Regions from separate parts of the Paenibacillus sp. S-38 genome, predicted to be linked through region 4. Evidence: riboswitches for the same ligand, from Rfam matches in the RefSeq annotation. Region 4 holds a riboswitch; each other region holds the start of a gene.
What was found. Region 4 has a riboswitch for cyclic di-AMP ahead of ACP26L_RS32915 (stalk domain-containing protein). Riboswitches for the same ligand answer to the same signal wherever they lie in the genome.
Positions count from the first base shown of each region.

Region 1 (7,206 bases), 2.0 Mb from region 4:
ACCGGACGACTACGAGACGATGCGGGAAGTGGTCCGCCGGCGGTATGAGCGCGTCCTCAAGGAAGGACTGGCGATGCCGGATCTCATCGTCATCGACGGCGGGCGGGGCCATCTGTCGGCGGCGGTCGATGTACTCGAGAATGAGCTCGGGCTCTATATCCCGGTCTGCGGCCTCGTCAAGGACGCGAAGCATAAGACGGCCCAGCTTCTGATGGGCGACCCGGCCGAGATCGTTCCGCTGCCGCGGGACAGCCAGGAGTTCTACCTGCTGCAGCGCATCCAGGAAGAGGTGCACCGCTTCGCGATCACCTTCCACCGGGAGACCCGCGCCAAGTCGATGGTCGTCTCCACGCTGGACTCGGTGCCGGGGATCGGCGAGAAGCGGCGCAAGGCGCTCCTGAAGCATTTTGGCTCGCTCAAAAAAATAAAAGAGGCTCAGCCCGAAGACTTTAAGCCTCTTGGTATCGGAGAAAAGCTGGCCTTGACCATCCTCCAGTCCCTGAACGGGACGGAAGGGGAGGCTACGGCTGGGGAGCCGGAGGAAGCGGATTCGGCGGAAGCTCCTGAGGAGCACGCGGAGGCTTAGGCTTCGGTCCGAACCGGTCGTGAAGCCAGGAGAGCAGCCAGCCTGCCAGCGCCGGCAGGAGCAGGTAGAATGCGCCCACGGCGGTGTTGGCGGCGCTGCCGGTGATCATCAGCGACAGGCCCATCAGGATGGAGTCCATCGCCGCATGGGCGAAGATCGCCGTCAGGAAGCCGTAGCGCAGGAACACATAGCCGAAGATGAGGCCGATGACGGTCACTTCGATGAGCCGGGTGTACACCGGGTAGATCGGATACTGCGTATGGCTCATCGCCCAGATGATGCTCGGCAGCAGTACCGCCAGGAAGCGGCTGCGTGTGAGCGACAGCACCAGGGCGATGCCGAGCAGCCGGTACACGGCCTCCTCCGAGATGGAGGCCGCCCAGGCCATCAGCGGGAAGACGCCGGGGACCCGCATGTTGTAGACCGAGTCGGCCGGGTCGCTCACGGCCCAGACATCGAACAGCTCGGCGGCGGCGAAGAACATGACCTGCTGCAGGCCAAGCACGAACAGGCAGAAGAGGTACCCGCGGACCATAGCCGTACGGACGCTGTCTCCGAACGAGGCGTCGCTCCAGACCGGCCAGGGGTTCAGTCCTCTGCGCAGCCACAGCTGCCTGCCGGCCAGCAGAGACAGATAGGTCGATGCCGCCATGAACAGCACGAAGATGTTGACGAACCATAAGTAGAATACGGCCTGCGGCTCGGACGGGCCGCTTCCGTGCTCCGTGCGGAAGGCCGGGAGCATGTTGAAGTTATTGAGCAGATACACGCCGGTGAAGATCAGCGTGAGGACCAGTCCTCGGCTGAACCGGATGTCGCGGCGGCCCCGGATAATCAGGATGAAGGCCGTCAGCGTCATGACGGTGGACAGGCCCATGGAAGTCCAGGTCATCAGGGAGGCCTTGTCATCCTGGGCATTCTGCCAGTCGATGAAGGCTTCAGGCACAGGAAACTCGGGACGGAATAAGGTGATCCGGCCCCGGGTTTCTTTGACGTGCAGCTCAAGCGGGGATTCACCGATGGTGTCCGCTTTGCTCCGATACACCCGAAGGGTATTCGGGCCCGGCGCCTTCGATCCGCCTGGAACCAGGGCGAACGTATCCGGGGAATACCCCAGATCGGTCAGGGTCTGCCGGATGACGGCTTCGGAGTCCGGAGCGTTCTCCGAAGAGACGCCCTCGCTGCGGGCGGTAGCCGAACGGCCGGTTTCCCAGCCGATGATGCCGAGATTGGTATAGTTCACTTGGATATAATGGGTAAGTCCGGTGTCCGGTTCGCCGATCTCCACCTCATAGAACTCCAGTGGAAGTTTCTCTCCGAAGCGCTCCTGATATTCGTCGTACAGCCGCTCTTTCTGCAGATAGCCGCTCTGCTGTTTTACGGCCTGGTAGATCACATGGGTCGCGGGATTCTCCGCTCGGAGGCCCAGCTTCTCCCTGGCAAAGCGCAGGGCGGCATCGGCGGCCTGCCCCTGTGTAACGGAGGGAACCCCCTCAGTCGCTTCCTCCATCCGTTCGGCATCCTCCATATAAGGACTGAACAGGTTGACACCGAAATAAAGAATGCATCCGATCACGGCAAGCAGCAGAAGCGACGGCTCCTTGATTCGCTTGGACATGGACAGCTCCTTTTGGGACAGAAATGGGTGAGGTATATTATATTCTTCTAAATTAGCATACATGCTTCCGCGAAATCCAATGATTTCAAGAGCAAGCGCAGGAAAACAGATGATTGGGAGAGCGTCAATAGGGAGATAACGCTTACAAATACCCTTTCCAGGGGATTATCGTGACTTTTAGGTGAATTACGCCTTTGTGCTGCAGAGTAAAGAGGATTATAATTCAAATCAATTGAATAAAAAGCCGAATTTCTTAAGGAAAACGGGGGAACCATGAGTTTAGGGGTGAATTCATCCAAAGGCCGTTTAAGGCCGGTGATGATAGGGTGCCTGTACATCCGAATCCGTCAGCTAACCTCGTAGGCTTTGTTACAGGAACCTATTTTTTGGCATTGGGTTTCCAGTGTCTTTTTTTTGCGCAAAAAAGCCTTTATTTCGAGAACCGAGGTGTACGATATTTGAAGCCAGCCGCCAAGAAATTCGAGCTGAAGCCGCCGCAGATTCTGGTGCTCGGATTCGCAGCCATTATTCTGATTGGCAGTATTCTTCTGTCGCTGCCTGTGGCCACAGCCAGCGGTCAGTCGACACCGTTCCTCAATGCTTTATTCACCGCAACCTCCGCCACCTGTGTGACCGGTCTGGTTGTCGTCGACACGGGAACGTACTGGTCTGTCTTCGGACAAATTGTCATCATCCTGCTGATTCAGGTAGGGGGACTTGGGTTCATGACCATGGCGACGCTGTTCGCCTTCGTACTCAAGAAAAGAATATCGCTCAAGGAAAGGCTGATTCTGCAGGAGGCGATGAATCAAGGCTCGATGGAAGGGATCGTACGGCTCATCCGCAAGGTGATTCGGTACTCGCTGACGATCGAGGCGATAGCCGCAGTAATCTTCTCCATCCGCTGGTCGTTCGACCTGGGAGTCTCTAAGGGCATTTATTACGGAATCTTTCATGCGATCTCTTTCTTCAATAATGCAGGCTTCGACCTGTTCGGATCGGTTACGGGGAAATTCAGTTCCCTTACCGCCTACGCGGACGACTGGGTGATTAACCTGGTTTCCATGATGTTAATTATTCTTGGAGGTCTCGGGTTTATCGTGATCTCCGATTTGATTGAATATAAGCGGATCAAGAAGCTGTCGCTGCATTCCAAAGTGGTGCTGAGCGCCACGGGACTGCTGATCGTCATCGGCACGGTGGTCATCTTCTTGTTCGAGCTGACGAATGCGAAGACACTGGGCCCGCTGACCTGGTCAGGCAAGTTCTTAGCCTCGCTCTTCCAATCCGTATCCCCCCGTACGGCGGGAGCCAACACGGTGGATATCGCCGGAATGCGGCAGGCGAGTCAGTTTTTTACCATCATTCTGATGTTCATCGGTGCTTCGCCGGGCTCTACGGGCGGGGGGATCAAGACGACCACCTTCACTACACTGGTGGGGGCGATCGTGGCCATGATCCGGGGCAAGGAAGACATCGTCCTCTTCCATTACCGGCTTGGCAAGGACCGGATTCTCAAAGCCATCACCCTGACGATGATCGCGCTGTTCCTGGTGATCTTCGTTACGATGCTGCTGACGACCACCGAGGATCATTCCTTCCTGATGATACTGTTCGAGGTGACCTCGGCTTTCGGAACGGTGGGACTCACCATGGGGCTGACACCGGATCTAACCGAGTTCGGCAAAGTAATGATCTCGCTTACGATGTTCGCCGGCCGGCTCGGCCCGCTGACCTTAGCTTATGCTCTCGGACCTAAAGCCGAGAAAGAATTATACCGTTACCCGGAAGGTAAAATTACGATTGGATAGGGGAACAACAACACATGAAACGCAGTCAATACGCTGTCATCGGACTGGGCCGCTTCGGCTCCTCCGTAGCAAAGGAACTCATGAAGCTTGGCTATGAGGTGCTCGGCATTGATAAGGATGAGGAGTCTGTCGAGGAAATGGCCGACAAGCTGACCCATGTCGTCGTAGCCGACGCTACGGATGAAGAGGTCCTGCGGTCTCTCGGCATCCGCAACTTCGACTGTGTGGTCGTCTCGATCGGGGATGATATCCAGTCGAGCATCCTGACGGCCATTCTGCTGAAGGATATCGGTGTCGGTACGGTTGTGGCCAAAGCGCTCTCGGAGCTCCATGGCAAAGTATTGAGCAAGATCGGTGTGGACCGGATCATCTATCCGGAGCGCGATATGGGCATCCGGGTGGCGCACCAGCTGGTCTCGCCGAATCTGCTGGACTATATCGAGCTCTCGAAAGAGTATACGATTGCCGAGCTGGCCGTTCCACGGTGTCTGTCCGGCCGTTCGCTGAAGGAGCTTGATACGCGCGCGCGGTACGGCTGCAGTGTGGTGGCCATCAACAAGAAGGATGGCGTCATCATTGCCCCTACCGCAACCGATACGGTGGAAGAGAAGGACATTATGGTCATTATCGGGACGAATCAGCAGATCGAGACCTTCGAGAATGCGGTTATCCGCTAACGGGCCGGCGTTCACGAACAACACGATTAAGCAAATCAAAATGGTGGGATGACGAAATGGAACAAGGAATTTCACTGGAACATGTAATGTATCTGCTTGTCATCGTCCTGCTGACGGGAATGCTGGTGGGCCGGCTGGCCGGTCTTCTCAAGCTTCCGGACGTTGCGCTGTTCCTGCTTGCCGGCATCGCGCTTGGCCCCCTCCTCCACTGGATTGAGGAGCCGAGCAGCTCCTTTACGAACCAGTTCATTCTGACGGTGGGCTCCACCCTGATCCTCTTTGACGGTGGGCGCAATATCCGGCTCGGGGGTCTCAAGAAGGTCTGGCTTACGCTTACGCTGCTCTCGGTTCCGGGCGTGCTCATTACGTGTGCGATCGTCGCGGCGGCTTCCCATTGGCTGCTTCATCTGCCGTGGATGTACGCGCTTCTCCTGGGTGCCATCATCTCGTCAACCGACCCGGCGACATTGATACCCGTCTTCAAGCAGGTGAAAATCCGGGCCAAAGTCAGGGAGACGGTGGAAAGCGAATCCGCCTTTAACGACGCAACCGGATCGATTCTTACGTTTACCCTGCTTGCTGCGGTAACCGGCGGGGGAGCGATCTCCGTAGGGGGCTCGGTCAAGGAGTTCCTGATTACCGCGCTGGGCGGTATCGGGCTCGGGATTGCGATCGGATTTGTCCTTGCTTTCTTGGCGGCCCACATGTCGTACGGCTTTCTGCGGGACTACTCGGGGATCGTGATGCTGGTGGCTGCGGTGGGCGCGTATCTTGCAGGGGAGATGCTCCATGTGAGCGGGTTCATGGCCACCTTCACCGCGGGGCTCATCTGGGGGAATGCGGAGCTGTTCGGGCTGGATTTTGCCGACCGGAAGCAGGAGCTCCATCATGTGGCGGAGAACCTCACGGTCATCCTGCGGATGCTGATCTTTATCCTGCTCGGCAGCCAGGTCGACTTTGGGATCATCTTGGACTATCTCTGGCCGAGTCTCGGGGTCATCGCCATCTTCATGCTGATTTCCCGGCCGATCACGGTTCTCTTGTGCGCTCTTCCCGACACTCGGGCGCAGTGGGAGCGCAATGAACTGCTCTTCATGTTCTGGGTGCGCGAGACCGGCGTCATTCCGGCCGCACTCTCCGGCATGGTGGTGGGGATGGGCGTAGAGCATGCGGATATCATCGCTTCGGTCACCTTCCTGGCCGTGCTTGTCACCATTCTGCTGCAGGCCGGGACGACAGCCTATGCGGCACGGAAGCTCGGGCTGGAGGAGAAGCCGGGGCCATAGGTCCGGCCGGCGTTCCCCATCTCCGCGAATATCGCTATATAATAGAAGAAACGGATTTTCCCGCGCCAGGATCCGCCTATGGTGCGGGGGTGCCGCCCTCCGAACGGAAGTGAAGGACGGCATGGTCGATAAACCGGCGTATGGAAGGCTCCAGAACGGCATCCTCTGTGAACAGCAGGGAAGTCGTTCTTTTCGTTTGCTCGAGCTCGGGAATGTAACGCACGGTGACCTCGTTGTCCGCCAGCCAGTTGTGCCGCAGATAGGACTCCGGCAGAAGCGTAGCCGCCTTGCAGGTAGAGACCAGCCGGATGATGGCCTCGAAGGAGTCGATCTCCATCTTGACGTCGGGATACACCTCGTACCGGTGGAACATCTCGTCCATGAGCACGCGGTACCACGTGCCGCGGGAGAAGAGGATCATCGGCAGCTCGTGGAGATCGCGGATGTCGACTTCTTCGTTACCCTGAAGCGGATGCACTTCAGGCAGCACGAGGCAGAGATGGTCGTCGAACAGCGGCACACAGGTCAGCGCCGGATCGGACATCTGGGAAGCCACCAGCCCGATGTCGACCTTCTTGTCCTTGACGAGCGGGACGATCTCGTGCGTCTTGCCGGTCACCGCCTTAATATCCGTATGCGGATAAGCCTGCGTGTAGATGGTGATGAGCTCCGGCAGGGTGGACTGCAGCGTAGTCAGCGACGCGCCGATGATAATGCTGGCAGGCTTGCTGTCGGTGGAATAAGCCTGCAGCGCCTGACGGAGCTTGCGTTCGAGCCGCTTCTGCTCAATCGCATATTCATAGCAGATCTCGCCGGCGCGGGTCAGCTCGAGCCGCTTGCCCCTGCGCTTGAAAAGCGCGACCCCGAGCTCCTCTTCGAGCCGCATGATCTTGCGGGAGAGGGCGGGCTGCGATAGATTCAGGAGCTGCGAGGCTTTATTGAGGCTCTGCTGCTCGACGACAGCAGCGAATTCAATGAGATGTTCCATGGGAGCGGCCCCCTTTTTACGGATTGGTTATGCATATAGGTTATAAGAGGATATAAATAATCTGCACTTCCATTATAAGCGAAACGGGAGTAGTATGGTAATGTCACGACATGTTCACAAAGATTGCCGCGAACTGCATAAAAGATTGTCGATTCATGGAAAATAAGATGGGGTTTCTCGGTTGACGCTCTAGGTACGCGGGAGTACAATGGTAAATGGTTTTGGCGAATCGGTGACAAG
Region 1 covers NZ_CP187970.1:1,361,768-1,368,973, forward strand. Annotated here, with positions in the region: gene uvrC (excinuclease ABC subunit UvrC) at 1-586, shown strand, start outside; gene ACP26L_RS06505 (CPBP family intramembrane glutamic endopeptidase) at 522-2,204, opposite strand; cyclic di-AMP (ydaO/yuaA leader) riboswitch at 2,437-2,585, shown strand; gene ACP26L_RS06510 (TrkH family potassium uptake protein) at 2,663-4,015, shown strand; gene ACP26L_RS06515 (potassium channel family protein) at 4,030-4,692, shown strand; gene ACP26L_RS06520 (cation:proton antiporter) at 4,749-5,978, shown strand; gene ACP26L_RS06525 (LysR family transcriptional regulator) at 6,055-6,966, opposite strand.
Region 1: it holds a riboswitch for cyclic di-AMP, as region 4 does, so the genes downstream of both, ACP26L_RS06510 (TrkH family potassium uptake protein) here and ACP26L_RS32915 (stalk domain-containing protein) in region 4, are expected to answer to the same signal.

Region 2 (7,206 bases), 260 kb from region 4:
TGGAACGCCGCCTGTTCAAATACGTGACTTTGGACCGGATCGATACGGGACTGCTCGACAAACTGCGCGGCGAGATGAAACGCGTCGGGATCGATCCGGCTTATTATGTGGAGATCGATTTCCCTTCCGATTTGTCCTATGATATCTACCGGCCGGGCGAGGAGGATGAGAAGCTGCCTATCCTGCTCCTGGACCCGAAGGAAACCCTGACCGAAATCTCGCGTAAATCGGAGATCGTACGTTCGATCAGCGGCATACACATGGGAAAATACCATCTGTATTACCCGGCGGAATTTACTTTGAACCATGGGGCCGAGCTCGACGCGGACCTGCGTCGGCTGCTTCAGCTGTAATTGGCGCATACTGACTTGTCAGGGCGCGTACCCTGACGCTTATCCTTATAGTAGGAAGACACGGAGGATGATATCATGCTGATTGACACACATGCCCATTTGAATGCGGAAGCTTTCGATGAAGATCGACAGGAAGTGATTGAGCGCGCAAGAGCCAGCGGAATCCGTCGAATCGTCAATGTCGGATTTAACCGCGAGACGATCCCAAGCTCGATTGCGCTGGCTGAGCAGTATGACTGGATCTATTCCACGGTAGGCTGGCACCCGGTGGATGCCAAAGACATGACGCCGCAGGACCTCGAGTGGATCGAGTCACTCTGCGGACATCCGAAGGTGGTCGCCATCGGGGAGATCGGGCTTGACTATCATTGGGACACGTCCCCTAAGGATGTCCAGGACCGGGTGTTCCGCGAACAGATCCGCCTCGCACGCAAAGTGGGCCTGCCGATCGTCATCCATAACCGTGACGCGCATCATGATGTGGTGCAGACCCTCCGGGAAGAGAAGGCCTCCGAGGTGGGCGGCGTCATGCACTGCTTCTCCGGCAGCTGGGAGACGGCCAAGATGTGCCTGGATATGAATTTCTATATTTCCTTCGGGGGCCCGGTGACCTTTAAGAACGCCAGACAGCCCAAAGAGGTGCTGGAGAAGGTCCCGCTTGATCGTCTTCTGATCGAAACGGACGCGCCTTATCTGGCTCCTCATCCGTACCGCGGGAAGCGCAATGAGTCCTCGTATGTTCGTCTGGTGGCCGAGACGGCGGCTGAGATTAAAGGGATTTCTCTCGAAGAATTAGCGGAGATTACGAGCCGGAATGCGTCCGTTCTTTTCGGTTTCAAGTAGGTTTTTAGCCTGAAGGGGACAGCCCATTTTTATTCACAAACGAGATAATCGGAGAAATAATGGGGTAATCGTGCGTCAGACGAAGAGAAAGAGGGATTTGGATTCCGGTTTGAATGAAAAAAGTAAAAATCGGCCGGAAACCGTCCTTTTTTTCAAAGTTTGGCTACTTTACAACTTCCTGCTTCCCATCGTAAACTCAATATTAACTTCATACGATTACCAAATTTCCAACATCGCTGAGTTTCCGAAAGGGAAACGGGGGAACCGCACCCACAGTTGTCTGGCCGAACCGTTCAGGCACCGGGGTGTTTTTTAAGGGGTGAATCCTTGGCCGCAATGCTACACAAAAGCGCAGAAGCCTGCGCCTTGCTACATTGTGTCTCAGGTAGGGCTGCTCTCAAGCCCGAATCCGTCAGCTAACCTCGTAAGCGCCATGAGAGAGGTAACACATTGTCGTGAGCTATTATTTCATTTTACCCAAAATGAAAAGTCACGGGAAGGTTCCTCTTCTCCGCTGACTTTTTTTGTGTGGCCAAAAAAGGGGAGCCCTGAAGCTCTGCCTGCGGCCCGCCAAAAAAAGCGGGGCGGAACCGTCCGTAGGGACGGCGCCTGTATCCGGGGTTCTCCCGTAAGGAGACTAGGATTCGTAGCCAAAACCATAACCTTGAAGGAGGTGGACGTTCAGAGCAAGTCCGGTTCTGATGGCTGAAACAGCAAACGTTGGTAATGGGGTTTAACAAATTTACCATAGTCGCGTCAGATGGAAATCATGCATAACACTCGGGTGGCGAGGCTTTAAGGAGGACCGAACAAGTGGGCGTTGTGAATCACGAACAAACCCATGTAAGACGATCATCCAGCATGTCCTTCGCATTGCGATGGAAGCATGAAAACTTGCGTATGATATCGATCATTGCACTCATTTCATTCGCTATGACTTTCATGTTCTTATTGATGTTGTACGGTACGTCGACCAAACGCGTATCGCTTGTTGTAGACGGCGTCGAACAGACGTTCCAGACCCGGCAGGGTATTCTACAGCGCATACTGGATGAGCAAGGCATCGCTGTCGGCGAATATGACCGATTGTCACATTCGCTTGGCGCAAAGGTAAAGTCAGGAGATCGGATCACGATTGAGAAGGCGAAACCGGTGCAGTTGACAGCAGACGGAGAGACATCAACCGTTTATACCACAGGGAAGACGGTGAAGGGCGCACTGGCGGATTTACATATAGAGCTGGGCGAACTAGACAAGGTAACTCCCGCGCTGGATGCGGAGATCATAGATGGTACGGGGATCCAGGTGGTCCGCGTGAAGAAAGAAGTCGAAGAAGTCAAAGAACCGATCGCGTTTGAGACTGTGAAACAAAACGAACCGCAGCTGCTGAAAGGCAAAGAGCAAGTGATTCAGGAGGGGCAGGAAGGTGTCCTGCTCAAGAAGACGGAGAAAGTATTCGAAGACGGCAAGCTCGTGAATGAGCAGGTCGTAGACCAGCAGGTGCAGACACAAAGTGTACAAAAGATCGTTGCCGTCGGGACGAAGAATCCGGTTGTGGTCTTATCTTCAACAACTCCCAACATGGATGAAGTCACCAAGAACGGTATTACATTCGGATATAAGCAGGTTCTTAACAATGTCAAAATGACCGCTTATACGGCTGGCGTTGCTTCTACGGGAAAAAGCAGCAGTCATCCGGCGTACGGTCTGACATCTTCGGGTACGAGAGTAACGGAAGGTCGCACCATTGCAGTGGATCCCAAAGTCATTCCAATCGGCTGGTGGGTATATATCGAGGGGCTCGGTTTCCGCCGGGCGGAAGACACCGGTAGCGCGGTGAAGGGCAACCACATCGACGTTTATTTCGAGAGCAGCGATTATGCAATCCGCTTCGGTTCCAAACGCGGTTACACGGTATACGTCATCGGTCCGAAAAAGCCAACGGCCGATTAAGGGCATGCAATGTGGGTAGACTCATTATATAGAACGGATAAAGAAGAGGCGTGTTCCTCTTCTTTTTCTCTTTTCTGGCGAAAGAAGGACCGATTGGGTTATGATTAAGGAAATCATCGTAGTGGAAGGCAAGGACGACACCGTAGCGATCAAGCGGGCGGTGGAGGCGGAGACGATCGAGACCGGCGGCTCCGCCATCAATAAGGATACGATCCGGCGCATCCGTCTTGCTCAGGAGCGGCGGGGCGTGATTGTGTTCACGGATCCGGATCACGCGGGAGAGCGGATCCGCAAGATCATCACCCGGGAGGTCCCGGGGTGCAAGCATGCGTTCCTGACGCAGGAGGCGGCGACAAGCAGGGGAGACATCGGCGTGGAGAATGCTTCTCCCGAGGCGATTCGCCAGGCGCTGGCCGCTGTACGCACGGACGGTGGAGCCTCGGAATCCGAGGTCACGATGGAGGATCTGATGGAAGCGGGTCTGATCGTGCACCCGCAGGCTGCTGCGCGCAGGCTGGTCATGGGCAACCGCCTTGGCATCGGCTACTGCAACGGCAAGCAGTTCTACAACCGCTGCCGGATGTTCCGGATATCCCGGGAAGAATTTGATGAAGCCCGGCGCGAGCTGGACGCACTGGAGGGACAAGCTCATGAATGACCAACAGATAACAGTGCCCGCAGGGGCTGAAGATATTGCATCGCCGAAGAGGACCAACGATCTGCTCAAGCGCCATGGCTTCAAGCTGAAGAAGAGCCTGGGGCAGAACTTTCTTATCGACACGAATGTCCTGAACAAGATTGTGGGGGCCGCCGAGCTCGATAAGACCAAGGGGGCTCTCGAGATCGGGCCGGGGATCGGCGCCCTTACACAGCAGCTGGCCAAAGCTGCCGGCCGGGTAACCGCTGTGGAGATCGACCAGCGGCTGCTGCCGCTGCTGAAGGAGACGCTGGCTCCTTACCCGCATGCTTCCGTAATCCACGGGGACGTGCTGCAGGTTTCCTTAAGCGACCTGTTCAAGGAACACTTCTCGGAATGCTCGGGTGTCAGCGTCGTGGCCAATCTGCCGTATTATGTGACCACCCCGATCATCATGAAGCTGCTTGAGGAGAAGCTGCCGCTGGAGAACATCGTGGTCATGATCCAGAAGGAAGTGGCCGAGCGGATGGCTGCCGGGCCGGGAGGGAAGGAGTACGGCTCCCTCAGCATTGCCGTGCAGTACTACTGTGAGCCGGAGATCGTGGCTATTGTGCCGCATACGGTGTTCATTCCGCAGCCGAACGTGGATTCCGCCGTTATTAAGCTGAAGGTCCGCCAGCAGCCCCCGGTGGACGTCGAAGATGAGGATTTCTTCTTCGACGTCATTCAAGCGAGCTTCGTGCAGCGGCGCAAGACGATCTATAATAACCTCTCCGCGAAGTATTTCACGAAAGAGACCAAGGGAGAGCTGGAAGGCCTCCTGCGGGAAGCTGGGATCGAACCTTCCCGCCGGGGCGAGACGCTGTCTATGCAGGAGTACGCCGTACTGTCGAGCCACCTCAGAGCGTATCTGCAGAAGTCTTAAGACCCAACTCCCTTGACTTATCCTGCACCCGCCTCCGGGTGATCCGTGCCGACCTGCACCAAATGCCCATTGCCGCCATAGGATAGACGAGGAGGCGATGCAGCCATGATGAGACAGGGAGACCTGGTCACACGCAGATCCTACGGCGGGGACATTGTGTTCAAAATTCATGAGATCAGGCAGCAGGTAGCCGTACTGCGCGGAGTGGAGATGAGGCTGCTGGCCGATGCGCCGCTGCAGGATTTGGAGGCGGCCCCGCAGTTCGACCCTTTTCAATATACGATCCCGGACCATCCCAAATGGATGGAAGCCATGCGGCGCACGCAGGCGACCCAGGCTTCTGCCGCTGCGCCTGGAGGCCCCTGGCCTGCCCAAGCTCCCGCTGCACCTTCAGCGGCCTATTTCGAGCTGCCCGGCAAGGTGCTTCACCTCGACGGTGATCCGAATTATCTGCGCAAATGCATGACATTGTACGGCGAACTGCGGGTACCGGCCGAAGGCTACTATGTAGCGGAGGCCAATATGGCCGATGCGCTGTACCGTCTGCTTCCGCAGGTGCAGCCCGATATCGTGGTCGTCACAGGACACGACGGCATTCTGAAACAGCGCTCGCCAGGCGATATCTCGCAGCTGTCCTCGTACAAGAACTCGCATAATTTCGTCAAAGCGGTACGGGCCGCGCGGCAGTATGAGAAGAGCCGGGATGCCCTGACGATCATTGCCGGCGCCTGCCAATCCCACTTTGAAGCGCTTCTGCAGGCCGGAGCCAATTTTGCCTCCTCGCCGGGCCGGGTGCTCATTCATGCGCTGGACCCGCTTTGCGTCGCGGCCAAGGTGGCCTTCACGCCGATCCGGGAGACGGTGAATATTGTCGATGTCATTGGGCTGACCCACAGTGGGCTGGAGGGGCTGGGCGGCATTGAATCCCGCGGCAGCTACCGAAGAGGTGTGCCCCGGATTCCCTATCTGACTCAAAAATAAGCGCCGAAAGGTGCTTTTTTTCTTTGGATAAAATTTTGGATAAAAAGGAAATTAACCGTTGACAACTGTTTTGGATGGCTGATATAATATTCGCCTTAAATTGACATACTACTACAGTTGCGTTATAATCGATCAAGGAAAGAGGTGGTAGTAGTCAATGGCTAAAAATTCGCTGTTGGATATCAAACGCAGTTTGGAACCTCATGTCGGACAAAAGATTATGTTAAGAGCGAATGGCGGTCGCCGTAAGACAATCGAAAGATCCGGTGTATTGGAGGAAACCTACCCTTCCGTATTTATTGTGAAGCTGGATCAAGAGCAGAACGCCTTCAAGCGAGTCTCCTACAGCTATGCGGACATATTGACGGAATCCGTTGAAGTGACGGTACATAGCGATGATGGCGAAGTGCGAATTACGATAGAACAGTAACCTATTACATACGCGGCTGTCCGGGGTTGAAGCGGGCGGCCGTTTTTATTGCCGTCTCTCATGATGCGAAGCGGGTATTTCTTTGTCGAATGCCGGCTTGCACACAGCTTCGGAGTCTACTATATATTGGACGGCGTACACAAGTTAAAGGTTGCATGATCGGGTGCATCATCCCTGAGCGGAAGGCGCATACTATCGCATACTACACCACGACACGTTACATCCAGAGGAGGCAGCGAGAATGGGGCGCAGAAACCGCAGAGGCGTGATGTCGGAAGAGTTCAAGTATGAGCTGGCAAAGGATCTCGGGTTCTATGAGACGGTAGAACGCGAGGGCTGGGGCGGGATCCGGACCAAGGATGCGGGGAATATGGTCAAACGGGCCATTCAGATTGCGGAGCATACACTGGTAAGGCAGCAGGCGCAGCAGCAGGGGGCGACGACAGCGCAGACGGGCTTCCAGGGTCCGAGCGTGCAGGCCGCTTCATATGCCCCTATCCCCGTTCCCCGGTCTGTGGTGCCGCAGGGTGGGGCAAGCCAGCAGGGGTATGTCCCTAACCCCGGCATGAACGTTCCGCCGGCTTACATGATCCCACAGGTGCAGGCACCGGCCGGTTCGTACATGTACGGCCAGAGGCAATAGGTAGCCGGTGAAGGCTGAAGCTGCGTGGAGGCGGCTTCGGCTTTTTTTTGTCGGGCTTTTGGTATAGTATTAGAAGGAATGGCTGAAGAGCCTATTATTCGGATGTAGACAGGGATAAAGAAGGTGCCCCCATGACGATGAAAGTATTCGAGAAAGCCCCGGCAAAAATCAATTTGTCGCTGGATGTGTTATATAAACGGGATGACGGCTACCACGAGGTGGAAATGGTCATGACGATGGTCGATCTGGCGGACCGGATCGAGATGCAGGAACTGCCGCGAGATACGATCATCATCTCCTCCCAGGCGGGTTATATTCCGCTCGATGAGAAGAATCTGGCCTTTCAGGCGGCCCGGCTGATCAAGGACCGTTATGATGTGAAGCAGGGCGTGTATATTCATCTCGACAAGAAAATACCCGTAGCGGCGGGCCTGGCGGGAG
Region 2 covers NZ_CP187970.1:7,817,098-7,824,303, reverse strand. Annotated here, with positions in the region: gene ACP26L_RS34240 (HD domain-containing protein) at 1-353, shown strand, start outside; gene ACP26L_RS34235 (TatD family hydrolase) at 429-1,196, shown strand; cyclic di-AMP (ydaO/yuaA leader) riboswitch at 1,421-1,643, shown strand; gene ACP26L_RS34230 (ubiquitin-like domain-containing protein) at 2,010-3,149, shown strand; gene rnmV (ribonuclease M5) at 3,250-3,807, shown strand; gene rsmA (16S rRNA (adenine(1518)-N(6)/adenine(1519)-N(6))-dimethyltransferase RsmA) at 3,800-4,711, shown strand; gene yabG (sporulation peptidase YabG) at 4,820-5,692, shown strand; gene veg (biofilm formation stimulator Veg) at 5,850-6,122, shown strand; partial or broken gene ACP26L_RS34205 (small, acid-soluble spore protein, alpha/beta type) at 6,364-6,540, shown strand; gene ispE (4-(cytidine 5'-diphospho)-2-C-methyl-D-erythritol kinase) at 6,903-7,206, shown strand, end outside.
Region 2: it holds a riboswitch for cyclic di-AMP, as region 4 does, so the genes downstream of both, ACP26L_RS34230 (ubiquitin-like domain-containing protein) here and ACP26L_RS32915 (stalk domain-containing protein) in region 4, are expected to answer to the same signal.

Region 3 (7,206 bases), 310 kb from region 4:
GGTCATCGGGTTCATGTGACATCAGGTGGACCTCCTTGGGAGAGGGATGTGTGCGGCGCTTTCGCCGGTAAGCGGCTGCGCCAAGCAATCCGGTGAGGAGCGCACAGCCGCCCTTGAGCATGCCGTACAGGAACTGCCCGAAGACTTCGCTGTCCTTCACGCCGCTGCCGACCGGTCCGATGGCCGGGCGGTAGGCCTCGAAGTAAAACACGATCGAACCAATGAGCAGGAAGGCAGCCCACAGGAGTGTCCCTATCCCTTTTCTCATAATCGGGGTATGCTCCTTCCCTCATCAGCCGACATGATCGGGCGGCACTGGGAGCTCGCTTGTCCACACCATACAGTGGAATTCAGCCGGCCCGTTCGGTGTCATCCGTTCGTACGTATCCGTGATGTCAAAGCCGGCCTTCTCGTAGGTCCGGATGGCCCGGGTGTTCCAGGTCAGCACCTCAAGGTCGATCTCGTGGCCGGGGTTCTGCCGAAGGGCTTCCTCAGCGATTGCACGGACGAATGGGGCTCCGAGCCCTGTGCCGCGCAGGTCCGGCCGAAGTCCGAGCCCCAGCCGCGTGACGCCGGCCATCGGAAACAGCTGGGCGAAGCCCGCCAGCCGGCCCTCTCCATCCAGGACGCTGCGGTACTGTTTTTCGCGAATCTCGGGATCCGCGAATTCTTCGCCACTCGCAAGCATGGTCTCCCAAGGCTTCCAGTTGTAGAGATCATAGGGCGGGGGATAAGTCCAGGCGCAGACGAGCCGGCCATGTTCCTCCGTGAACGGAGCCAGCCGGAAGGCGGCGCATTGCCGGGTGTTCCGTTTGGACAGATGCCGGGATTCTCCATCCGTTAAGCCGCTGGGCATGGTTTTTTGCCTCCTTTGGCGGAGCGGGCGCTCCGGAATGCCGCTGAGAACCGGGCGGTGGCGGTTCACTTTTCTCCTGCTTTCTCGCCGGTCCAACTGGGTGTATACTGGGTACTATACAGCATATCATCCCATGAGAGGAAGAGTGTGGCATATGAAGCATGTGGTTAGCGTGGACTGGCTGTTCGAGCACGGTACGGACGACCGGATGATTCTGGTGGACTGCCGTTTCGTCCTGGGACAGCCCGATGCGGGGCGGATCGCCTACGAGAAGGATCATATTCCCGGCGCGCATTATCTCGACTTGGAGAAGGACCTGTCCTCGGCGGTTATCGAGCATGGAGGCCGTCATCCGCTCCCTGATGCGGAGGCGCTCTCCCGTACCTTCGGCAGCATAGGCATTCACTCGGGTTCGGTCGTGATCGCCTACGACGATCAGGGCGGGGCGTATGCGTCCCGATTGTGGTGGCTGCTCACCTACTTGGGACATGAGCGGGTCTATGTACTCGACGGCGGGTACTCCAAATGGAAGGAAGCGGGCTACCCGGTGACGGAAGAGCCGCCGCTGGTCCATGAAGCGGAATTCGCAGCGAAGGTACGCGGCGAGCTGCTCGTGGACATGGAGGGCGTCCGGTCGCGCCAAGGGCGTCCCGGGACCGTGCTGATCGACTCGAGAGAGGCCAGGAGGTACCAGGGCATCGAGGAGCCGATCGACAAGGCCGCCGGACATATCCCCGGCGCGGTGAATTACTTCTGGAAGGACAGCCTGACGGCGGAGGGCGGTTGGAAGTCGCCGGAGGCGCAGAAGGAGCGCTTCAGTCCGCTGGCCGGGGCCGAGGAGATCATCGTATACTGCGGCTCCGGTGTGACCGCTTGCCCGAACGTGCTGGCCCTCAGCGAAGCGGGCCTGAAGAACGTGAAGCTGTACGCCGGCAGCTGGAGCGACTGGATCTCGTATAAGGACAACCCGGTGGCGGTAGGAGAAGAGTAGCAGCAAAAAGCCCGCGCTCAGGATTCAGGATGAGCGGGCTTTTTGCTTTGCACATGACACGCCGTGGCAGCTGCATTGAACCCCGCGGGTTTGGCATGCCGGATGGAGGTTGTCAGTTGAAGCTGCACGGAGGAGGAGCGCACTCCTTACTGCTCCTGCTTCGCGAACGTCCCTTCGCGGCGGGCCTTCACTTCGTACATGCTGACGGTCGAGCTGATCACATAATCGGGCGGGGTGTGGCCCTTCTTGTCGCGGTGGCCCTGGATATGGGCGGGGCTCTTCTCCCAATTCTTCCAGGCATCGACGGATTCCCAGCGGATCATGGCGACGACTTCTTCCGTGTCTTCTTTCTTCGAGCGGTTGACCATGACGCTGACATCGAGCAGGCCTTCCATCTCATCGATCGGGCCTCTTTGGCTGAAACGCTCGACTACAGCGTCGGCATGGCCTTTTTGAACAACAATCGTGCGGGTTTGAATTAACATGGGAATGATGCCTCCTATGGCGGATTCGGATTCGGCTGACGCTCGGATAATAGATCGGATAATAGATCGGATAATAGATCGGATAATAACCCAATTGTAATTGATAAAGATTATCATTGTCAAAACAAGCAGAGTCTCTTTAGCGTAAGCCCGGTGGGGGCGGGCAGGCGAAAAGAAATAGCCCCTTACCAAGACTGGCAAGGGGCCGGGCTCATCAGGAATGCGGGAAGGTGGAGCCGGAATACGGTTCTTTGGGTACCATGAGCGCCGCCAGGAAGTAGAAGAGGATCAGGCTGCCGCTGGAGGCGAAGGTCAGAATGACGACAAGCACCCGAAGCAGGGTAGGGTCAAGGTTCAGATACTGGGCCAATCCGCCGCACAAGCCGGTGATTTTGTTATCGGAAACCGAGCGGTACCAACGTTTCATAAGAGGAGTCCACCTTTCGATTCGGGAGGAGATTGCGTTCCCGTTTGGTATACCTCTATTGTAACGTCCTCGGGGTACCCCTGAAACGGACCCGCGGTGGGATCAGGGCTGGACCTTGGTCCAGCGGACCGCACAGTCTTCGGACCGGTCCCGCTTCGGCCCCACCGGGTTCCGTTGTGACCGGACGATACGGCCCCGCTGGCGATTCGGCACGCAGACCCGATGCAGCCTCCTCCTGACTGGAGGTTATTCCTGTCCGCGGCGTTCGGACCGCGAGGCTAAGATCCCTTTGTACACCTCGATGGCCCGGGCCCGCGAGGCCTTCAAGTCGACGACCGCATGCGGCCGGGGCAGGTGAATCTCCTTGTCGGACAAGCCGGAGAGCTCCGGGAGCCAGCGGCGGATGTATCCCCCGGACGGGTCATGGGTCTGCGACTGGGTCACGGGGTTCATCACACGGAAGTAGGGAGCCGCGTCGAAGCCGAGCGAGGCGCACCACAGCCAGCCGCCGCGGTTCAGCGCATTGTCGTAATCCGCCAGCTTGTACCGGAAGCAGCGCTCGCCGTAAGGGAAGGGGCAGAGCAGGTTCTTCGTCAGGAACATGGCGGTGATCATCCGCAGCCGGTTCGGCATCCAGCCGGTCACGTTCAGCTCGGTCATCGCCGCATCTACGATCGGGATGCCCGTGCGGGCTTCCGCCCAAGCCTGGAAGCCGTCTTCGGGCAGCACCGACAGATCGTACTCCTGCTCGTAGCGGTAGAACAGGGGGTCCAGCCTCGACTGGTACAAATAAAAGTCCCGCCAGGCGAGCTGGCGCAGCCACGGCTCAACACCGGCGCTGCAGTCCAGCAGCCGCTCGTAGACATGCCGGATCGAGAGGGCCCCGGTGTTCAGGTGCCTTGAGAGACGGCTGGTCTCCCCGCAGTCGAACCGGTCGCGCCCCTGCGCGTAGCCGGACAGCCGCTCGCTGAGAAAGTCCTCCAGCGCCGCTTCCGGTTCGCTGCCCTGCGGCTGTAGCCGGCAGGAGTCCAGCGTCTCCTCCAGTTCCCGCGGCAGCGGGAAACGCTCCGCGAAGCCCTCCGCCAGCGGCAGGGTCTGCAGCCTGCCCACGGTAACAGCGGAGGCCGGGCGGAAATGCTCCCGCAGGTACTCGCGCACCGGCGATAGTACGGCGTGAACACCTTGTACGGCTCGCTGCGGCCGGCATGACGGTGGAAATCGCGCAGGTCCGCCAGGGCCTGCTCGTCCAGAGCGGTGACACGCACGCCCCGCGGGGCCGCCGCTTCCCGCAGGAGGCGGTCCCGGGTCAACGCGTAAGGCGTATGGTCCTCGTGGAACACGAGCTCGCGGATCGCGTGGGCTTCGAGCAGCGCGCCGACCACGGAGGCCGGCTCGCCGCAGAGCAGGTGCAGCCGCTGCCCTTGGGCGGCATACAGGGACTGCAGCCGGGCGGCGCGGGCTAGGAAGCTGCGGCCGCTGTGCTCCCGGTGGCGGTCCCTGCGCAGGAGGAACGGGTCGAGCACGAGCACGTGCAGGGAGGGCGACCCGCAGGCATGGATATAATCGAAGGCGGGCAGGTCGGCAGTCCGCAGGTCTTTGCGGTGCAGGAAGAGAATCATGGGTCGAGGGCTCCTTTCTTGGACGGCGTGCTTGTACTTACCCACGCAACGACAGAAAGCCTCTTGGGCTTGTCCGGCCCGCGAACGGGAGGAGGCCCAAAAGGCTTTCTTCAATAAAAGTAGTAAGGATGGGTGACGCCGCAGATGTTACTTGTCGGTCATGAGCTGCTCGTAGGCAGCATCGGAGAGGACGCGACGGGCGGTAACATACCTTTTGGCGTAATAGCCGTCACTGAGGTTCGTGATTGTTACGCCTTGATTCGTGGCGGAGTGGTAGAACTTGCCTTCACCAACATACACGCCTACGTGGGAGATGCCTTTGCCGTCTGTGTTGAAGAACACGAGATCGCCGGCACGAAGATTGTTCTGGTCCACCCAAGTGCCCATAGCAGCTTGGCCCTTGGAGGTGTGAGGCAGGTCGACACCGAATTTGGCGAATACCCAGGCCGTGTAGCCGGAGCAGTCGAAGCCGCCGCTCTTGGTGGTGCCGGACCATTTGTACGACGCGCCCAAGCCATCGTTGACCGCTGCGCTTAATGGGGTTTCCGCGTAAGCGCTGCCGACGGAAATGCCGCAAAACAAAGATAATGCGAGTGTGAGTCCTACAAGCTGCTTTTTCAAAGAAGTTTCCCCTTCCAAGTGCCTACGAGGTTAGCTGAAGGGTTCGGTTGAAGGTTCCCTATGATCACTCTGAAGCGAGATCAATTCACCCAAAATGGATCCCCCGTTTTCTGAGACAGAAATTCGGCAAAATATTCATTTTTTATTACCGAGTAACTATATTCGAGTAAGTTCGAGTTTCTCCTGCTTGTGTCACAAAGTTGTCACAAACCCGGCGTTTAAAGTGAAACCTTTTGTTTATAGACAGAATAAGGATTGCAAGCGCATACATAAATTTCCGGAAAAGGGTGATTTTCCGGCGTTTACGGCATGTTTACATGGGGATGTCGAAAATACAAAAACACCGCTCCCCATGCAGCAGCATGGAAAGCGGCGTTTCAATTCGAGGCATAGGGGCTGTCCGGGCTTTTCGTTCATCAGGCTTTCTCGAGCCACAAGGCATATTGGGTGCCGATCGCCCATACTTTGAAGAACATTTGGATCAGCCGGTACGCCTGGTAGCCGATCAGGGCCAGGAAGCCGGCCCAGAGGTAGCTGGAGGCCATGACCGCCGCCGAGATCAGCAGGGCAAGGGCCGCCACGGCCGCTCCCGCGGCGACGATGGCGGGCAGATGACGGACGACGAAGATCAGAGCGTAGAGGGACGAGCGTCCGGCTGTCTTCGCAATCTGCAGGAAGAGGAAGAGCAGCTGCAGGAGAAAGATCCACAGGATGAAGAAGACCAGGGGAAGCAGCAGCGCCTTGCCGTAAGACAGGTAAGAAGAGTGCTTCGTATACTGGCCGGCCGCGTAGGGGAGCAGCCAGTACAAGGGAGCGAGCGTCATCAGCAGCTGCAGAACGTAGAGTGAGAAGAAGGGGACGCTGAGCCGGCGTACTCCCTCCACGAACCGGTAGCCTGCATTCAGATCGCGGTTATGCAGCGAGTAGAGTACCCCGGCGTTCAGCACCGGATGCAGCACCATCCGCAGGGCGAGCAGCCCCAGCGCCCACCAGAGGTAGGGCTGGAGAAGGTCGGTTTTCATCAGCTGGAACTGTCCCTCGATCCAGAACAGCTGAACGGCCTCCCGGGGAAGCACTTCCCCGGGGTAACGGTGCAGGAGGGGCAGAACGACCGACTGGATCAGCTTGTAGAGCAGCACGCCCCAGGCCAGATGATAGATGAAGAGGGCGATGACGGCAAAAGGCTGCTTCCAGGCGATCGACCAGCCGTGGGCGATCCGGCTTCGTAAGGCATTCATCTTCGGTCATCCTCCTTTACCATGCGATCCAGCCGGAGAGAACCTCCAGAATCTTAAGCACGCTGAGGTTCCAGCGGACGGACAGCTGCGGATCGACCTCGGTTTTCATGAACGAATTGATCCGTTTGTTCTCCAGCACGATCGTATACTGCGGGTCGATCGATACCCAGGCGAGAGGTGTGGGATGATTGAGCTTGATAAGCACCTCGCTGTCGCCGCCCCCCCAGGTCTTGTCGAGCTGCGTGCCGTCCGTGAAGTGGAAGCGGACCGGAACGCCTTGGACCGAACCGCCCTGGCGGCGGAGCAGGACGCTGTTCTCGTAGTAGGTTTGGCCGTTATCGGTCAGCTTCCGGGCGGTGATGGAGGCGACCGCATAGTCCACCATGGAGTCACCGTAGACGTACTGGTCGAAGAAGCTCTGCCAGCTCGTCTTCGTGACGTCCTCCGCGGCATGCTGGAAGTCGGCCGTCGTCGGATGCTTGAATTTCCAGCGCTGGAAGTACGTACGCATAATCTTGTTCATGGTCTCCGGGCCGGTCTGCCGCTCGATGGCTTTCAGAACGAGCTTTGCGCGCGTGTAGACATTCTCGGCATAATGGCCGTGCCCGTCATAGCTCCATGCGTTTTTCTTCAGGGCCTCGGGGCTGGTGATGTAGCTTGATTCCACGAGGGTATTCGGACGCACGCCGTATTCGGCCTCCATCAGCCGGTCTTCAATATAGGAAGTGAAGCCTTCGTCCAGCCAGGCTTCTTCGAATTCGTTGCTCGCGACCATCCCGTAGAAGAACTGGTGGCCGATCTCGTGCACGACGACCCGCTCAAGCTCCAGGCTCGGGTTCTCCTCGCCTGCTCCCCAGGCGGTGACGAGCGTCGGATACTCCATGCCTCCCGCCCCGTTCCCGTCCTCCGGAGGCACGACCACCGAGAGGGTGGAGTAAGGGTAAGACCCGTACCATTCGGAATAGCGGG
Region 3 covers NZ_CP187970.1:7,869,728-7,876,933, reverse strand. Annotated here, with positions in the region: gene ACP26L_RS34515 (hypothetical protein) at 1-268, opposite strand, end outside; gene ACP26L_RS34510 (GNAT family N-acetyltransferase) at 293-856, opposite strand; gene ACP26L_RS34505 (sulfurtransferase) at 1,011-1,847, shown strand; gene ACP26L_RS34500 (antibiotic biosynthesis monooxygenase) at 1,994-2,332, opposite strand; gene ACP26L_RS34495 (PspC domain-containing protein) at 2,547-2,759, opposite strand; gene ACP26L_RS34490 (FAD-binding domain-containing protein) at 3,006-3,548, opposite strand; gene ACP26L_RS34485 (deoxyribodipyrimidine photo-lyase) at 3,650-4,378, opposite strand; gene ACP26L_RS34480 (C40 family peptidase) at 4,526-4,999, opposite strand; cyclic di-AMP (ydaO/yuaA leader) riboswitch at 5,004-5,138, opposite strand; gene ACP26L_RS34475 (hypothetical protein) at 5,416-6,237, opposite strand; gene ACP26L_RS34470 (M1 family metallopeptidase) at 6,254-7,206, opposite strand, start outside.
Region 3: it holds a riboswitch for cyclic di-AMP, as region 4 does, so the genes downstream of both, ACP26L_RS34480 (C40 family peptidase) here and ACP26L_RS32915 (stalk domain-containing protein) in region 4, are expected to answer to the same signal.

Region 4 (7,206 bases):
CGGGGATGTCCGAATGGGGAAACCCACATGTGGTAATTCGCATGTACCATGCAGTGAATACATAGCTGCATCGGAGGCAGACGAGGGGAACTGAAACATCTAAGTACCCTCAGGAAAAGAAAACAATAGTGATTCCGTCAGTAGCGGCGAGCGAAAGCGGAGTAGCCCAAACCAAGGAGCTTGCTCCTTGGGGTTGTAGGACGTCAATGTGGGTTAAGCAGAGTAGGCGAACAGGTCTGGAAAGGCCGGCCAGAGTGGGTAAAAGCCCCGTAACCGAAATTCTGCGAACACCCTAGACGGATCCTGAGTACCGCGAGACACGTGAAACCTCGTGGGAAACCGGCAGGACCATCTGCCAAGGCTAAATACTCCCTGGTGACCGATAGTGAAGCAGTACCGTGAGGGAAAGGTGAAAAGAACCGCGGGAGCGGAGTGAAAAAGAACCTGAAACCGTGTGCTTACAAGAAGTCAGAGCCCGTTCATGGGTGATGGCGTGCCTTTTGTAGAATGAACCGGCGAGTTACGTTCCCGTGCGAGGTTAAGGTGAGAAGCCGCAGCCGCAGCGAAAGCGAGTCTGAATAGGGCGAATGAGTACGTGGACGTAGACCCGAAACCGTGTGATCTACCCCTGTCCAGGGTGAAGGTGCGGTAACACGCACTGGAGGCCCGAACCCACGAATGTTGAAAAATTCGGGGATGAGGTGGGGGTAGCGGAGAAATTCCAATCGAACTCGGAGATAGCTGGTTCTCCCCGAAATAGCTTTAGGGCTAGCCTCGGGTTAGCGTTGCGGAGGTAAAGCACTGATTGGGTGCGGGGCCCGCCAAGGGTTACCAAGTCCAGTCAAACTCTGAATGCCGCAAACGTGATGCCCGGGAGTCAGACAGTGAGTGCTAAGATCCATTGTCAAGAGGGAAACAGCCCAGATCATCAGCTAAGGTCCCCAAGTGTGTGTTAAGTGGGAAAGGATGTGGAGTTGCACAGACAACCAGGATGTTGGCTTAGAAGCAGCCACCATTGAAAGAGTGCGTAATAGCTCACTGGTCGAGTGACTCTGCGCCGAAAATGTAACGGGGCTAAACACACCACCGAAGCTATGACTAGATATCTATGATATCCTGGGGTAGGGGAGCGTTGTATGCGGGTTGAAGGTTGATCGTGAGGACAGCTGGACTGCATACAAGTGAGAATGCCGGTATGAGTAACGAAAAGATCAGTGAGAATCTGATCCGCCGAAAGCCTAAGGGTTCCTGAGGAAGGCTCGTCCGCTCAGGGTAAGTCGGGACCTAAGGCGAGGCCGAAAGGCGTAGTCGAAGGACAACAGGTTGAAATTCCTGTACCACCGTGAACCGTTATGAGCGATGGGGTGACGCAGAAGGATAGTGACGCGAGCTGATGGATGCTCGTCCAAGCAGTGAGGCTGATGTGTAGGCAAATCCGCACATCGATAAGGCTGAGCTGTGATGGGGAGGGAAACTTAAGTACCGAAGGTCATGAGTTCAGGCTGCCAAGAAAAGCCTCTAGCCAGGGAGAAGGTGCCCGTACCGCAAACCGACACAGGTAGGCGAGCAGAGCATGCTAAGGCGCGCGGAAGAACTCTCGTTAAGGAACTCGGCAAAATGACCCCGTAACTTCGGGAGAAGGGGTGCCTCGGTAGGGTGAATAGCCCGAGGGGGCCGCAGTGAAAAGGCCCAAGCGACTGTTTAGCAAAAACACAGGTCTGTGCGAAGCCGCAAGGCGAAGTATACGGGCTGACGCCTGCCCGGTGCTGGAAGGTTAAGGGGAGCGGTTAGGGGTAACCCGAAGCTGTGAACCGAAGCCCCAGTAAACGGCGGCCGTAACTATAACGGTCCTAAGGTAGCGAAATTCCTTGTCAGGTAAATTCTGACCCGCACGAATGGCGTAACGACTTGGGCGCTGTCTCGACGAGAGATCCGGTGAAATTTTAATACCTGTGAAGATGCAGGTTACCCGCGACAAGACGGAAAGACCCCATGGAGCTTTACTGCAGCTTGATATTGGACTTTGGTACGATCTGTACAGGATAGGTGGGAGCCTGAGAAGCCTGAGCGCCAGCTTGGGTGGAGGCGCCGTTGGGATACCACCCTGATCGTATCGGAGTTCTAACCTGGTACCGTGATCCGGTGCGGGGACAGTGTCAGGTGGGCAGTTTGACTGGGGCGGTCGCCTCCTAAAGCGTAACGGAGGCGCCCCAAGGTTCCCTCAGAATGGTTGGAAATCATTCGAAGAGTGCAAAGGCATAAGGGAGCTTGACTGCGAGACAAACAGGTCGAGCAGGGACGAAAGTCGGGCTTAGTGATCCGGTGGTACCGAATGGAAGGGCCATCGCTCAACGGATAAAAGCTACCCTGGGGATAACAGGCTTATCTCCCCCAAGAGTCCACATCGACGGGGAGGTTTGGCACCTCGATGTCGGCTCATCGCATCCTGGGGCTGAAGTAGGTCCCAAGGGTTGGGCTGTTCGCCCATTAAAGCGGTACGCGAGCTGGGTTCAGAACGTCGTGAGACAGTTCGGTCCCTATCTGTCGCGGGCGCAGGAAATTTGAGAGGAGCTGTCCTTAGTACGAGAGGACCGGGATGGACGTACCGCTGGTGTACCAGTTGTTCCGCCAGGAGCACGGCTGGATAGCCAAGTACGGACGGGATAAGCGCTGAAAGCATCTAAGCGTGAAGCCCCCCTCAAGATGAGATTTCCCAAGTCAGTAAGACCCCTTGTAGACGACGAGGTTGATAGGTTCGGGGTGGAAGCGCGGCAACGTGTGGAGCTGACGAATACTAATCGGTCGAGGGCTTATCCAAACAGCTTCCGCAAGGAAGCGGCAGCAATACTAAGGTTTAGATCTTTAGCTAGCGAGTGAGGATATATCATTTTGGTAGTGACCTTTGTGCGAAGCACAAAGGAACGCAAAATGATATACCCGAATGTATATCCAGTTTTCAAGGTACAAGCTGCCTTGAATATGTATTACCGTGTATCCTGGCCGATACACAAACCGTTTGGTGATGATGGCGGAAGGGAACCACGCGTACCCATCCCGAACACGAACGTTAAGCCTTCCAGCGTCGATGGTACTTGGACCGCAGGGTCCTGGGAGAGTAGAACGTCGCCAAGCCAATGAAGAGCCCATTTGGACCATGTGTCCAAATGGGCTTTTTTGCATTCTTTTTTGCTTTCTTTGTATTTTATACAGTCCGTTAGAAAAAACTAGAGGAGATGTTGAAATACAACAGGGAGGACAAAGAAATGAGCAAAACCTGGACAACCATATCGATTGTTGCCCTACTGGCTTTGTACGGAATGCTGCCGGGGTGGGTTCGTGCGGAGAACGGCGCAGCACAAAACGGAGTGGATCAGGCTAACCCGATGGGGACCGTGAGACAAAGCACCAATGGAGCCCAATTTGGCAGCGATGCGGGGCTCGGCTTGTCGGGAAGCACACCAGGATTTTTGATCAACAAGCAGCAGATCAGGGCGACGACGGGCGGGATGGCGGGCTATCGGCCGTTAGCCGTCTCAGACCGTGAGGACGGCGCGGATTGGGGCTGGCTGGGCTTAATCGGGTTGGTGGGATTGTCCGGTCTGTCTTCCGCCAGACGGAGCAGAAGATCCGAGACCAAGTCCTGAGAAATTTAAATTATAGGCAGCGGTATATAGCAACACAATCAGAGGAGGTAACCATGAGCAGCGTACAAAATAATGACAACAATGAAGAACTGGCCGACTTGGGCACGCATATGGCGGGAGCAACCGGTCTTCACCAAACACGTACATTCGAGGAAGTAAGAAGTGTGGAGGCTCCTGGACAAGGTCCCGGCGCCGTAGACAACCGGGATCACGAGATGGATTTTAAAGAGTATGGTGACTCGATTTAATTCGGAGCATCTGTATGAATATTTGCGGGCTTGGAAGGTGGATAACTTTCCAAGCCTTATTTCATTTTCGTATCTGAACAGCAAAAAGACCCCTGGGACAAATGGTCGGGATCTCGGCTGTTGTGCTCATTTGCGGGTTCGCGAGATCAAATCCGATACGGTAACAAACTCATAACCGCGCTGTTTCAGCTCCGGCAGAATGCTTCGGAGTGCTTCAACGGTTTGGCTGCAATCCCCCTGAAGATCGTGAAAGAGTACAATGTCCCCGTTGTGCACGTTATTGAGCACTTGGGAGACGATTTTATCCGCACCCGGTTTCATCCAATCCTTTGTATCCTGATACCAGGACCACATGACTACCGTAAGCTTGTCTTCCTTCATGGACTGGAGGAGAGCATCATTGTAAAAACCGCCGGGAGGCCGGAATACATGCGGCATTTGCTCCGTAATGTCGAAAATGACTTCTTGGGTTTGGCGGATTTCCGTAATAAGCTGTTCGGCAGGATAGTGTTTGAGGAAATGATGGTCAAACGTATGATTGGCGATTTCATGTCCCTCATTCACTTCACGAATGGCGATGGCGGGATATAACTGGACCCGCTTGCCGATCACGAAGAACGTCCCCTTGGCACCATACTCATGAAGCAGGTCGAGAATCTGAGGCGTATAGACCGGGTTGGGGCCGTCGTCGAACGTCAAGGCAATGAGTTTCTGATCGGTCTCCACGTTCCAAACCACCTCGCTGGGCCGCGGAGCAGGAACGCCTGCACCGGTCAAACAAAACGATGTTAGGACACACAGCAGAAGCTTGCGGATACCTTGATTCATGTCGGTCACCTCCGTCACATGATCATGCTTAGGGTTCGACCGGTAAGGCGTACCTATACACCGGAAGCAGAGGCCAAAAAAAAGCAGGCCTCCCATCGAGGCAGCCGGCTTAGGGCCGAGCGCCTCGATGAAGAGACCTGCTTTTTTAGGAGCGCCGTTTTTACGTGCCAAGCACATGAACCTTCACGTTCTGAATACCGAACTTCAATGCGGCTTGGCGCCCATCGGGCATAAAGATATCAATCTTGTTCCCCTTCACGGATCCACCGATATCCGTTGCAACGGCGTACATGCCTCCAGCCGGAAGGCCGTCGTGCGCGTAGCCTTCAATAAATACCTTAGACCCCAGAGGGATGACAGCAGGATCTACGGCAATCGTCCCCAGCTTCAGAGGATTACCCATGTAGTCTCTCGCTGCGAACGTGCCGTTCTCCCCTGCGACTGCTGTATAGGCAGAAGCGCTGGCTTCGATCGTCATCGTATAGAGAGGAGCGATCTTCGTGGGGCGGTACCAAGCTGGAGCATGGTATTGACCATCCACTCCAAGAATGGCGATGCGGTTCAGGTTGTCCCACTGGGTCTGAATGCCGAAGGAGTCGGCAAGCAGCCGGAAAGGGACGTAGGTTTGCCCGTCTACAAGCTTGGCAGCTGCTTCCTGAACGGAAGGCTGGCCGTTGACTGTAATGTTAGGGTCACCTGTGGTAAAAACAACGGTGGTAGTGGTGCTGCTCAGGGTGATCTTCATCTGAGCGCCGGCATGCTCCCACTGAAGCTGGTATCCCAGCTTGTCAGCGATGTCCCTGGCCGGAACCTGAAGCTTATGGTTCTCGTCAAGGAAAGGCTGGGCATTCGAGAATTGCAAGAGGCTGTCATTTACCTGCACCTTGATATCCTCGGCGAGCCGAACGGTCTCGGCCTGTGCAGGACTGGCGAATACAAGAATTGCGGCTGCGGGCAGCGTCAATAGACATGCCTTCAGCATGGACGTGATGCGACTTTTCAACTGGATCCCTCCATATCGTTGCACCTGTCCGGCGAGATCAAGAATCCGCCGTCAGTTGTCGATCATAGCCTCCGAGGTTAGTTGTCGGGTTCGGGAAGAAGGTTGGTTCCCTAGCATGGTGCCCGCTCCGCTGCAGTAGTGCCAGCGGCAGACAGCCGGTGCATTCACCCCATGTGATGCGTCCCCCGTACGTACATCTAAATACATGCGCGATTCGGCTTCTAAGAGCGTACCACACGTTAAAAGTGAGGGGCAATGGATAAAATCATCCAGTCCCTTCCTATAATTGACACGGGGGCTTAACCCCAGCGGGCATGTGGGTTACAATGGATAAAATGATGCGGAGAACCATTGGCGGAAGCAGATCAAAAGCTGGAAAAGCAGCGGGTGAGAGAGGGGAAAGTATGTATCAAAGAGATTATATTCTACGGATGATCGAGCAGGCAGGGGGGATGGTTGGCCGCGTGATGCAGTTAGCCCGTAACAGACGGCTGGAGGAGGCCATGGAACTGCTGCAGCAGGCGATGAAGGAGATGCTGGGACTAGGCTCCAAGCTGATCGGAGCGCTGTCGGTGAAGGACCTGGTTGCGCTGCTGTCCAAGGATGGGGAACTGGACTCAGCCAAAGTACTGGCGATGGGGGATCTCATGAAAGCGCAGGCGGATCTGGAGCGGGAAAGTGGGAATGAAACGGCTGCCAGACGGACGGCACAGAAATCCCTCGAGATCCTGCTGATCGGACGCGAATACGATGCCCTCGGCGAGCTGAGAGAAGAATTCAACAGACGAATTCAAGAGGCGCTGAACATCACGGGGCGAGCAGGGTTGAGTGAGGGGATCCTGTCGAGGGTTGTCGGATATTACGAGGAGCAGGGCAGCTATGCCTGGGCGGAGGATGCCTTGTTTTATCGACTAGAGGAGTTAAAGGGCGGGCAGCGGGAGCTGGAGTGGAGAGCCGCCGCAGAAGAAGGGATCCGAATGTACGAACGGTGGGTGCTTCTGGAGGATGCCCTGCTGCAGGCAGGCGGCTTGTCGTCGGAAGAGGCTGAGGAAGGCCTGCGGACGCTCAGGCAATTGAAAATAGCAGATAGCCAATAACAGGAAATTACATAAAATGGATAACTGCAAATACGAACTATTATCACATCGAAAACAAAAATGTTCGCCTTTTTGAGTTGACATCCTGTGTGAAAGCCGATAAACTGAAAGAGATCATTAGCTTGGAAAAAATACGTATGACATTCGAATAATCTCGTATAATGTCGGGAATATGGCCCGAATAGTTTCTACCCGAAAACCTTAAATTTTTGGACTACGAGTAAGCGTTGATGAAGAAGGTCGGCACGGCAGGTGTCTGGCCTTAACTTGCGCTTAGGAGTCTTCTTGTCGTCCTTACTCATAGACTGAACAGCTTTTTTGAGCATGTGCAGCTTCTATCTGGAAGGACGTTTTGTTTTATATGGCCTTGATTGCATAAATGTATT
Region 4 covers NZ_CP187970.1:7,557,787-7,564,992, reverse strand. Annotated here, with positions in the region: rRNA gene ACP26L_RS32940 (23S ribosomal RNA) at 1-2,818, shown strand, start outside; rRNA gene rrf (5S ribosomal RNA) at 3,016-3,132, shown strand; gene ACP26L_RS32930 (WGxxGxxG family protein) at 3,264-3,644, shown strand; gene ACP26L_RS32925 (hypothetical protein) at 3,698-3,892, shown strand; gene ACP26L_RS32920 (polysaccharide deacetylase family protein) at 4,019-4,720, opposite strand; gene ACP26L_RS32915 (stalk domain-containing protein) at 4,881-5,723, opposite strand; cyclic di-AMP (ydaO/yuaA leader) riboswitch at 5,775-5,953, opposite strand; gene ACP26L_RS32910 (DUF6483 family protein) at 6,128-6,820, shown strand; purine riboswitch at 6,955-7,057, shown strand.